Regions from separate parts of the Streptomyces sp. NBC_00078 genome, predicted to be linked through region 1. Evidence: riboswitches for the same ligand, from Rfam matches in the RefSeq annotation. Region 1 holds a riboswitch; each other region holds the start of a gene.
The links. A riboswitch is a leader RNA that binds a small molecule or an ion and turns the genes downstream of it on or off. The one in region 1 is predicted to bind cyclic di-AMP.
Positions count from the first base shown of each region.

Region 2: linked by a shared signal. The riboswitch ahead of OOK07_RS26750 (C40 family peptidase) and the one ahead of OOK07_RS25870 (transglycosylase SLT domain-containing protein) in region 1 are both predicted to bind cyclic di-AMP.
Region 3: linked by a shared signal. The riboswitch ahead of OOK07_RS17240 (LysM peptidoglycan-binding domain-containing protein) and the one ahead of OOK07_RS25870 (transglycosylase SLT domain-containing protein) in region 1 are both predicted to bind cyclic di-AMP.

Region 1 is NZ_JAPELX010000001.1:5,505,042-5,508,289, reverse strand. It holds gene OOK07_RS25880 (polyprenyl synthetase family protein) at 1-240, opposite strand, end outside; gene OOK07_RS25875 (hypothetical protein) at 651-845, shown strand; cyclic di-AMP (ydaO/yuaA leader) riboswitch at 1,329-1,503, shown strand; gene OOK07_RS25870 (transglycosylase SLT domain-containing protein) at 1,507-1,989, shown strand; gene OOK07_RS25865 (HAD family hydrolase) at 1,996-2,808, opposite strand; gene OOK07_RS25860 (NAD(P)-binding domain-containing protein) at 2,941-3,248, opposite strand, start outside.
Region 2 is NZ_JAPELX010000001.1:5,677,391-5,680,638, forward strand. It holds gene OOK07_RS26750 (C40 family peptidase) at 34-1,185, opposite strand; cyclic di-AMP (ydaO/yuaA leader) riboswitch at 1,194-1,349, opposite strand; gene OOK07_RS26755 (hypothetical protein) at 1,918-2,373, shown strand; gene pcrA (DNA helicase PcrA) at 2,523-3,248, shown strand, end outside.
Region 3 is NZ_JAPELX010000001.1:3,704,776-3,708,023, reverse strand. It holds gene OOK07_RS17245 (LysM peptidoglycan-binding domain-containing protein) at 1-868, shown strand, start outside; cyclic di-AMP (ydaO/yuaA leader) riboswitch at 1,064-1,249, shown strand; gene OOK07_RS17240 (LysM peptidoglycan-binding domain-containing protein) at 1,253-1,933, shown strand; gene eno (phosphopyruvate hydratase) at 2,223-3,248, shown strand, end outside.

The DNA of each region.
Region 1 (3,248 bases):
GGCCGACGGCACGATCCCGGGGGCGTACGGATCACCGAACTGGGCGGCGAGCATCACCAGCAGCGGGCGGAACCGCTTCCCACCCGCCCGCACCAGGTGCTGGGCGGCCTCCGTGATGAAGGGGACCTCACTCTTGGTGGCTTCGAGCAAACCTTCCTCGACGGCCGCCATTCCGGCCTGGACATCGGCTTCCAGAGCCTGGTCCCGCACGCTCAGCCCGAACGGCCCGACGACGGTCACGAGGGGTCTCCTGTCTGCTGGTGTCTGCTGGCGCTTACACGGTTTGTCGATAGGTCGCTGACATCACTCAAGTCAGCGTATCCGGTCACCTTTCGATCACCGATGCCGCCCACCCGTCCACCATGGGCGGTATTGGATCACGACCGGTATGCTTTTGATCACCTGATATAACCGGATATCTACAGACTTCCTCATCCCCTTCCCCACCGCCTCCCATCGCCTTGCCCACCGCCTTGCCTGTCGGCGTTTCCCGTCGCCTCCGAGGGAAGCGGCAGCCCCCGTCCCGGAGAGGCACAGGCATCGAATCCGGCGGCGGGCAGTCCCCTGAGGACGACCGCGCCCCCTTCGGCCGACCGAGGGTCTGCGCTCACCCTTTCCGGCACGACGGCCTGGGTATGCCGGCGGGAACCATGTCCGGCGCCTCCGCGACCTACGGCACCCTCGCCCATCCGGCCTCCGTCGCCGCCGGCCGGCTCGGCGCACCATGCACCCCGCCCTTCGAGGTCACCGCGATGAGCACGCACATCCGGACATCCTTCCCCTACGAGACAACCCTGGTGCAAGGCGGTCGTCGTGACGGTGCGCCCGACGGGCGACCGCTATGACAACGACGCGCACTACAGGGGAGGTTCCGTCCTCGCGGTGGAGATGCACGCGCGGGCGGCCGGCACGCTCGTCCGACACCCCGGATTCCCGGTAGGCCAGATGCGGCAGAGTGCACCTTTCGCCCTTAATGGGGTGGTGTACACCGCGGATGGGGAGGTGATCTTCCACCGAACCTGGAGGAAACGGATCCCATCGACAGTTGATTGACTATGAGTTGGGCCCATTGCCCGATTTGCCGCTGTCGCGGGAGCCAGTGAGTTGGGTCACGCCATCGCACGGGTCGACGGCCGTCCGGCTTCTGTCGTTTTCCCTTCACCCATACGCAAGTTGAAGGTTGGCAACCGCAAAGGATCTAGCGACCCATATGCCTCAGACCAAGGTCAATAGGCGTGATCTGTGAATTCGGCACTTGTTCCGGACATGTGCTCTCGCATACGTTCCCGGCCTGTCGGGCGGAACGCCGAATCCTGCCGCCGCCTGGACACAACCCATCGACGAACTCACTCGCACGGCAGGAGCGGGGGAACCAGGTAAGCGCCGGACCGGGCACCGTCCCGGACCGGCTAGGGGTGAAGTCGCGTCGCCGCAGGGCGGCGCGGCCGGGCAACTCCCGCCCGAACCCGACAGCTCACCTCGTAGGCGCCGGAGAGGAACCTCGCCATGCCTGCTGCCGCTCAGCACCGCCGCACCAAGAACTCGCGCCTCGCCCGCAAGCTCGCCGTCATCGGCACGGGCGCCGCCGTTCTCGCCCTCCCGATCATCGGCGCGACCAGCGCCTCCGCGGCTACCCCGACCGTGGCCACCGCCCGCTCCCTGGGCTACGCCGACAACCTCGACGGCTGGATCCGGGCCTCCCTGCAGGTGATGGCACAGAACGGCATCCCCGGGACGTACAACGGCATTTACCGCAACGTCATCCGCGAGTCCTCGGGCAACCCGGCCGCCATCAACCTCTGGGACTCGAACGCGGTAGCCGGCACCCCGTCCAAGGGGCTGCTGCAGGTCATCGACCCGACGTTCCTCGCCTACCACGTGCCCGGCACGGCGTACGACCCCTACGACCCGGTCGCCAACATCACCGCCGCCTGCAAGTACGCGGCCGCACGGTACGGGTCGATCGACAACGTGTTCGGCGCGTACTGAGCCGTATCACCCGCTTGGGAAAAGTCTTTCGAGGACGACGGCGATGCCGTCGTCCTCGTTCGACGAGGTGATCTCGTCGGCCACCGCCTTGAGTTCGGGATGGGCGTTGGCCATGGCGACGCCGTGGGCGGCCCAGTCGAACATCGGGATGTCGTTGGGCATGTCGCCGAAGGCGATCGTCCGCTCCGGTCCGAGTCCCAGGTGCGCGGCGGCCAGCGCGAGGCCCGTCGCCTTGGTGATGCCGCATGGCTGGAGTTCGACGGTCCCGGGTCCCGACATGGTGACGGTGGCCAGCGAACCGACCACCGAGCGCGCCGTCGACGCCAACTCGTCGTCGGACAGGTCGGGATGGCGCAGCAGCACCTTGCTGATCGGCTCGCACCACAGGTCGTCGCGCCGGTCGACCCGCACGGCCGGCAGGGTCGGGTGCGGCATCAGATAGCCCGGTTCGATGAGCGTGAGTCCCTCCACACCGTCCTGGTCGACGGCCGCGTACACCTGGCCCACCTCGGCCTCGATCTTGCCGAGGGCGGTCTCGGCCAGTTCCTGGTCCAGCGTGATGGACCACAGCAGACGGTCCGCGCCGGCGTCGTACACCTGCGCGCCCTGTCCGCACACCGCGAGCCCCCTGCTGCCCAGGGCATCCAGGAGCGGCCGCACTCTGGGCGCCGGCCGGCCCGTCACGACGAGGTGACGAGCGCCGGCCTCGGCCACCCGCGCGAGCGCTGCGAGAGACCGGTCGGACAGCGTGTCGTCGCCTCGGAGCAGCGTGCCGTCCAGGTCGGTGGCGATGAGTGCATATGCGGTGGGTGCGGCCATGATCAGAGAATACGGACAGGACGCCCCACCGACTCACCGCGAACCGGACGACCGCGGAGTGCACCGCCGTCCTTGGCCAACTCCTTTGTTCTTGTGGGCCCTTCACCGCCCGGTGGCGTCCGCGGCGCCCGCCTACCCGTGCGCTGAGGCCAGGTGTGCGGCGAGCCTCGGAGAGGCGAACTCCGTGCCGCACACGAAGCGCATCACGGGGCCGTACGACGACGCGGCCGGCAGGCCCGTGAAGTACAGGCCCGGGACCGAGGAGACGTACCCCGCGCCCAGTTTGGGCGCGCCCCGGCTCACCGCCAGACGTGTGCGCAGTCCGTGACCGAGGAAGTCCATCGCGGCGATGTCCACGCGGTATCCGGTGGCTGCGATGACGTGGTCCGCCGACAGGTTCTGGAGGCCACCCGCGTGCGTACGGACCGTCAGGGTCGGGC
Region 2 (3,248 bases), 170 kb from region 1:
CCTGCACGCGCGCGTGCCCCGCTCCCGGGTGCGTCAGGCCGGCCGCACCACGCTGTGGATGATCGATTCGCCGCCGTAGTAGACCGACTCCTCGCGGACGTACGCGCCGGGCTTCGGGGCGTGGATCATCATGCCGTTGCCGATGTAGATGCCGACGTGGCTGATGTCGTCGTAGAAGAAGACCAGGTCGCCGGGCTGCGCGTCGGCCAGGGGGACGGTGGTGCCGGCCTTCACCTGGTCGTAGGTGGTGCGCGGGAGACTGACGCCGGCGGCCTTCCAGGCGGCCTGGGTGAGGCCGGAGCAGTCGTAGGAGCCGGGGCCGGTGGCGCCCCAGACGTACGGCTTTCCGACCTGCGCACGGGCGAAGGCGAGCGTCTTCTCGGCCTTCGTGGCCGAGGAGCCGGTGCCGGAGGTACTGCCCGAGTTCGCGGAGGAACCGCTCCCGCCGGCCGAGGTCTCCTCCTTGGCCTTCTGCTCGGCCGCCTGCCGCTCGGCCAGCTCGGCCGCCTTGCGCGCGGCCTCCTGCTTCTTCTTCTGCTGGATGGCCGCGAGCCGCGCCTTCTCCTCGGCGGTCAGCTTCGACAGCAGTTCGCGCGCGCCGGAGAGCTTGGTCTGCACCGTCGACTTGGCCGTCTGCAGGTCGCTCTGCGTCTCGGTGAGCGTCTCCAGGCTCTTGGAGGCCTCCTGCCGCTTCTTCATCGCCGCGGACTGCTCGGTGAAGTAGTCGTCGACCGCGCTCTTCTGGCGGGAGGTCAGCCGCCCCATCAGCTGCGTCTGGTCGAAGTAGTCCTGCGGAGAGTCGGCGAGCAGGAAGGTGGCCGTGTCGGGTGCGGCGGCGCCGGTCCGGTACTGGGCAGCGGCGTAGGAACCGAGTTCCTCCCGCTCCGCGTTGAGCTTCTGGGTGCGCTGGGCGACATCGTCGAGGAGGGTGTCGACGCGCTTGTGCTGCGTCGTGGTCTTCTCCTTGGCCGCGTTGTACTTCTCGGTGGCCGACTCCGCCTGGCGGTAGAGGTCGTCGACCTTCTTCTCGACTTCCTCGAGACTGGGCTGCCCGTCGGCGGCGGGGGCGGCATTGGCCGACTGGGACAGCAGGGCCACGGAGGTGAGGGCGGCCGTGGCGAGAGCGGGGGTGCGTATGCCCGCTACGCGCGTAACAGAGGGGCGTGACTTGCGGTGCGACGCCAAGGGAGGCGACTCCTTCCACGTTCCGCCTACCGAGTTAGCTGTCGGGTTCGGGCGGGTGGTTCGGAAGGGTTGCCCTATGGTCCGAGCCCCGGAAGGGAGTCGGACCGATTCACCCCGGGATCGGTGGGTCCCCGGCTCCGGATGCGCGGAGGCACACCGGACTCGACGGAGGCTGCGCGGCCCGGCGACGGTCGCCGGTGGGTGTCGTGCGGCCTGCTCGGAACGGTAGCCAACTCGTGTGGCCCGTGTGAAGGTTGATGTTCGATATGCCCGATACATTTTCGTGACCTTGGGTCAGAGTGTCGCGCGACGGGGTCCTTCCGGAAGTATCTGCGCAGATCTGCGCAGATGTGCGCGCACTTTGACCGGAATAGCGGAGTGCGCCCGCTTCCTGGCGCTAACTTCCAGCCAGTCGCGGTCGGACGCCCCGGGCGGGTGCGGGGGTACGGCCGTGAGGAAGGGGCGCAACACTCGTCATCGGCACATCGGCACATCGGCACATCGGCACATCGGCACATCGGCACATCGGCACATCGCACATCGCACATCGGCACATCGGCACATCGGTCGCCCTGGCCGCCACCGCGGGCATCGCACCCGCGAGCGCCTCCGGCGGCCACTCCGGCGGCAAGCCGGCGATCCGCGTGATCGCCAAGGCCTCGACAATCCGCGCCGGCTCGCCTACGACGCCGGTCATCTGTACGTCGCCGAGGCCGGCCGGGGCGGCAAGAAGTGCCTCGGCGAGGGACCGAGGGCCCGACCTGCATCGGCCTGACGGCGGCGGTCAGCAAGGTCTTCCGGGAGGGGGGTGCCTGGAAGCGCCACCGCCTGGTCGACGGCCTGCCCTCGGCCGGTGCGCCCGACGGCGGCTTGGCGGTCGGTCTGAACGGCGGCTCGGCCCGCCACGGCAGCGTCTGGGGCGTGGAGACCTGGGCCCCGCCGGAAGCCGGTGTGCCTATTGCCCCGCCCTGGGACAAGCTCGGCGAGCTGCTGTCGATCGACCGGGGCAGGACGAGGATCGCCGCCGACATCTCCGCGCTGGAGCCGAAGCGCAACCCGCACAAGACGGCCGTCGACTCCAACCCGTACGCCGTCCTGGCATCCCCCGACGGCCGCAAGATCGTCGAGTGGCCGTCGACCCGGGGGCGGCACGGTCTACGTCTCGGCCTGGCCGGTCGCGGACCGTGACGGCACGGTCCTGGAGGGCAAGAAGACGCCGGCGGCCAGATCTGGAAGATCCTCGGCTTCTGAGGCCGAGGCGCGCGAGGCCCCCGATTCGGCGGAAGTTCTCGGGGTGGCGGCGGGCTGTCAGTGGGGCACCCTAGACTCGGAAGGCGATGAGCAGCCTCTTTGACGACAGCTTCCTGGCGGATCTCAAGGCCCCCCGCGGCCACGAGGAAGAATCCCCGCCACCGCCCGAGGACGATCACCTGCCGGAGCCCGTTCCGGACGATCTGTTCGGCGGGAAGTTCGACGCGCCCCCGGACCGGGACGCCTACTACCGCGACGGCGCCCCGCGCCCGGCGATCGACGCGGCGGCGCTCCTGGACGGGTTGAACGAGAACCAGCGCGCGGCCGTCGTCCACTCCGGCACTCCGCTGCTCATCGTGGCCGGCGCCGGCTCCGGCAAGACCCGCGTCCTCACCCACCGCATCGCCCACCTCCTCGGCGAGCGGAACGTGCACCCGGGCCAGATCCTCGCGATCACCTTCACCAACAAGGCCGCGGGCGAGATGAAGGAGCGCGTCGAGCAGCTCGTCGGCCCGCGCGCCAACGCGATGTGGGTGATGACCTTCCACAGCGCGTGCGTGCGCATCCTGCGCAGGGAGTCGAAGAAGCTCGGCTTCACCTCCTCCTTCTCGATCTACGACGCCGCCGACAGCAAGCGGCTGATGGCCCTGGTCTGCCGAGACCTGGACCTCGACCCCAAGCGCTATCCGCCGAAGTCCTTCAGCGCCAAGATCTCGAACCTGAAGAACGAGCTGATCGACGAGGAGGACTTCGCGGCCCAGGCCACCGACGGCTTCGAGAAGACCCTCGCCCAGGCCTACGCCATGTACCAG
Region 3 (3,248 bases), 1.8 Mb from region 1:
CCCGCTCCTGGGGGCGGCCTCCGCACACGCCGCCGACGGCACCACCTGGGACAAGGTGGCGAAGTGCGAGACCGGCGGCGCCTGGAGCGAGAACAACGGCAACGGGTTCTACGGCGGGCTCAAGCTGACCCAGCAGAACTGGGAGAAGTACGGCGGCCTCGACTACGCCCCCAGTGCAGACCTGGCCAGCCGCAACCAGCAGATAGCCGTCGCCGAGAAGCTCCTGGACGACCAGGGCGTCGGCGCCTTCCACCTCTGCGGACTGACCTCCGGCCTGAACAAGGACTCGGACTCGGCCGACATCGACACGGGCATTCTGGACGGCGGTTCGGGTTCGTCCGACTCCTCCGGTGCATCCGACTCCACCGGTTTGTCCAACTCGTCCGGCAATGGATCCAGTGGGTCATCTTCGTCGGATTCGTCCTCCGGTGCGTCGTCCAGCACTTCGCCTTCCGCCTCCGAGGACGCGAAGGGCGACTCGGCTGAATCCGGTACGTCGGCCTCACCTTCCGCCTCCCCGTCCAAGACGGCCTCGCGCGAGGCGCAGCGCAGCGACGCCTCGTCCGCAGACCGGGCAAAGGGGGGCGACTCGGACAACGTTCAGCAGGAAGTGGGCTCTTGGAGCCTCGTCGACACCGGCGCGCTCGGCACCGGCCGCCACCGCGGCGCGAGCGCCGAGGGGACCAAGGCGGACACTCGCACCGACGACACGTATACGGTCCACGCCGGCGACACCCTCGCCTCCATCGCCGACTCCCTTGGCCTGGACGGCGGGTGGCACGCGCTCTACGCCGAGAACGAGAAGGCCCTCGGCAGCGACCCGAACCGCATCGTCGCCGGTCAGACCCTGCGACTCCCTGCCGAATAGGGCGAAAAGCAACGGGAGTTCGCGTCACGCTTCGCTCCGGAATGTCCGGTTTGGTGAAAGTGTGGGATGAGTCTCAGAAGCCCTGATCGTCTTTGAAATTCCCTCGATCGCGTGTCTACGGTCGTCACCGCTCGTCAACACGAGCCCCGGCTGCCGCAACGCCGAATCCTGCCAGCGGCCGTACGGGAACAGTCGTCGCGTAAAGCGCCGTAGGCAGGAGCGGGGGACCCAAGGTAGGTGCCGGGTCCGGCAGTTGAGGCCTCACGGCCTCCGACGCCGGAACCGGCTTGGGGTTAAGCCGCGCACCGGGAGGTGCGCGGCCGGGCAACTCAACCGGCCCGAACCCGACAGCTCACCTCGCAGGCGTCGGTGAGGGGATCCACCATGCTGTTTTCCGGCAAGGGCAAGCACCGTCGTCCGTCCAAGGCCACCCGCGCCGCCGCGATCGCCGGCGTCACCGGTGTCGCCATCGCCGCCCCGCTGATGGCGGCCGGCAACGCCTCCGCCGCCACCGCCTCCGAGTGGGACGCCGTCGCCCAGTGCGAGTCGGGCGGCAACTGGTCCATCAACACCGGCAACGGCTACTACGGCGGCCTGCAGTTCTCCGCGTCCACCTGGGCCGCGTACGGCGGCACGCAGTACGCCGCGCAGGCCAACCAGGCCGGCAAGGCGCAGCAGATAGCCGTCGCCGAGAAGGTTCTCGCCGCTCAGGGCAAGGGCGCCTGGCCGGTCTGCGGCACGGGCCTGTCCAGCGCCGCCTACAACGGCGCCGGTGCCTCCGGCTCCAGCACCGCCAACCGCTCGGCCGACTCGCAGGCCGCCTCCCGCTCCTCCGAGCGCCCGGCCGCGAAGACCGAGAAGAGCCAGAAGACCGTCACCACCCCGACCGGCAAGAAGGTCAAGAAGGGCGACGGCGAGTACAAGGTCGTCAAGGGTGACACCCTCAGCTCGATCGCCGAGAAGCACGGCGTCAAGGGCGGCTGGCAGAAGCTGTTCAAGCTGAACAAGGACATCGTCTCCGACGCCAACCTCATCTACCCGGGCCAGCAGCTGCACCTGAAGTGACGGCCTGCCGGTAGCTGAACCACAGCGCCCGCCCGACCGTGTCCTCCACCATGGAGGACAGGTGAGGGCCTCCCCCCGTCCCCACGGGCTCCCCGCTCCGGTGCGTGTTCCCCCGTACGCACCGGGGCGGGGTTCTTTTTGCGTCCACGCTTTGTTCCGTTCGGAAACAATTTACTCTCGGTTCTGCTCAAGGGGTGGTCGGCAGCGTGGCCGATCGGCCGGAGGCGGTTAGGCTCGTCTCGCAGAGCCACTGCGCTTCAGCCGTAGCCGCGTCACATCCATGAAGGAGATGCTCGTGCCGTCCATCGACGTCGTCGTAGCCCGGGAAATCCTGGACTCCCGAGGCAACCCCACGGTCGAGGTCGAGGTCGGCCTCGACGACGGCAGCACGGGTCGTGCCGCCGTTCCCTCCGGCGCCTCCACGGGCGCCTTCGAGGCCGTCGAGCTCCGCGACGGTGACCCCAACCGCTACCAGGGCAAGGGTGTCGAGAAGGCCGTCCTCGCCGTCATCGAGCAGATCGGCCCGGAGCTCGTCGGCTACGACGCCACCGAGCAGCGCCTGATCGACCAGGCCATGTTCGACCTGGACGCCACCGACAACAAGGGCTCCCTCGGCGCCAACGCCATCCTCGGCGTCTCCCTGGCCGTCGCCCACGCCGCCTCCGAGGCCAGCGACCTCCCGCTCTTCCGCTACCTGGGCGGCCCGAACGCGCACCTGCTGCCGGTGCCGATGATGAACATCCTGAACGGCGGCTCGCACGCCGACTCGAACGTGGACATCCAGGAGTTCATGATCGCCCCGATCGGCGCGGAGTCCTTCTCCGAGGCCCTGCGCTGGGGCGCCGAGGTCTACCACACCCTCAAGAAGGTGCTGAAGACCAAGGGCCTGTCCACCGGCCTCGGCGACGAGGGCGGCTTCGCCCCGAACCTGGAGTCCAACCGCGCCGCGCTCGACCTCATCATCGAGGCCATCAAGCAGGCCGGTTACATCCCCGGCGAGCAGATCGCGCTCGCGCTCGACGTCGCCGCGTCCGAGTTCTACAAGGACGGCAAGTACGAGTTCGAGGGCAAGTCCCGCTCGGCCGCCGAGATGACCGAGTACTACGAGGAGCTGGTCTCCGCGTACCCGCTCGTCTCCATCGAGGACCCGCTGTACGAGGACGACTGGGCCGGCTGGAAGGTCATCACCGACAAGCTGGGCGACAAGGTCCAGATCGTCGGCGACGACCTGTTCGTCACCAACCCGGAGCGCCTGGCCCGCGGCATCGAGGAGGGCACCGCCAACGCCCTGCTCGTCAAGGTGAACCAGATCGGC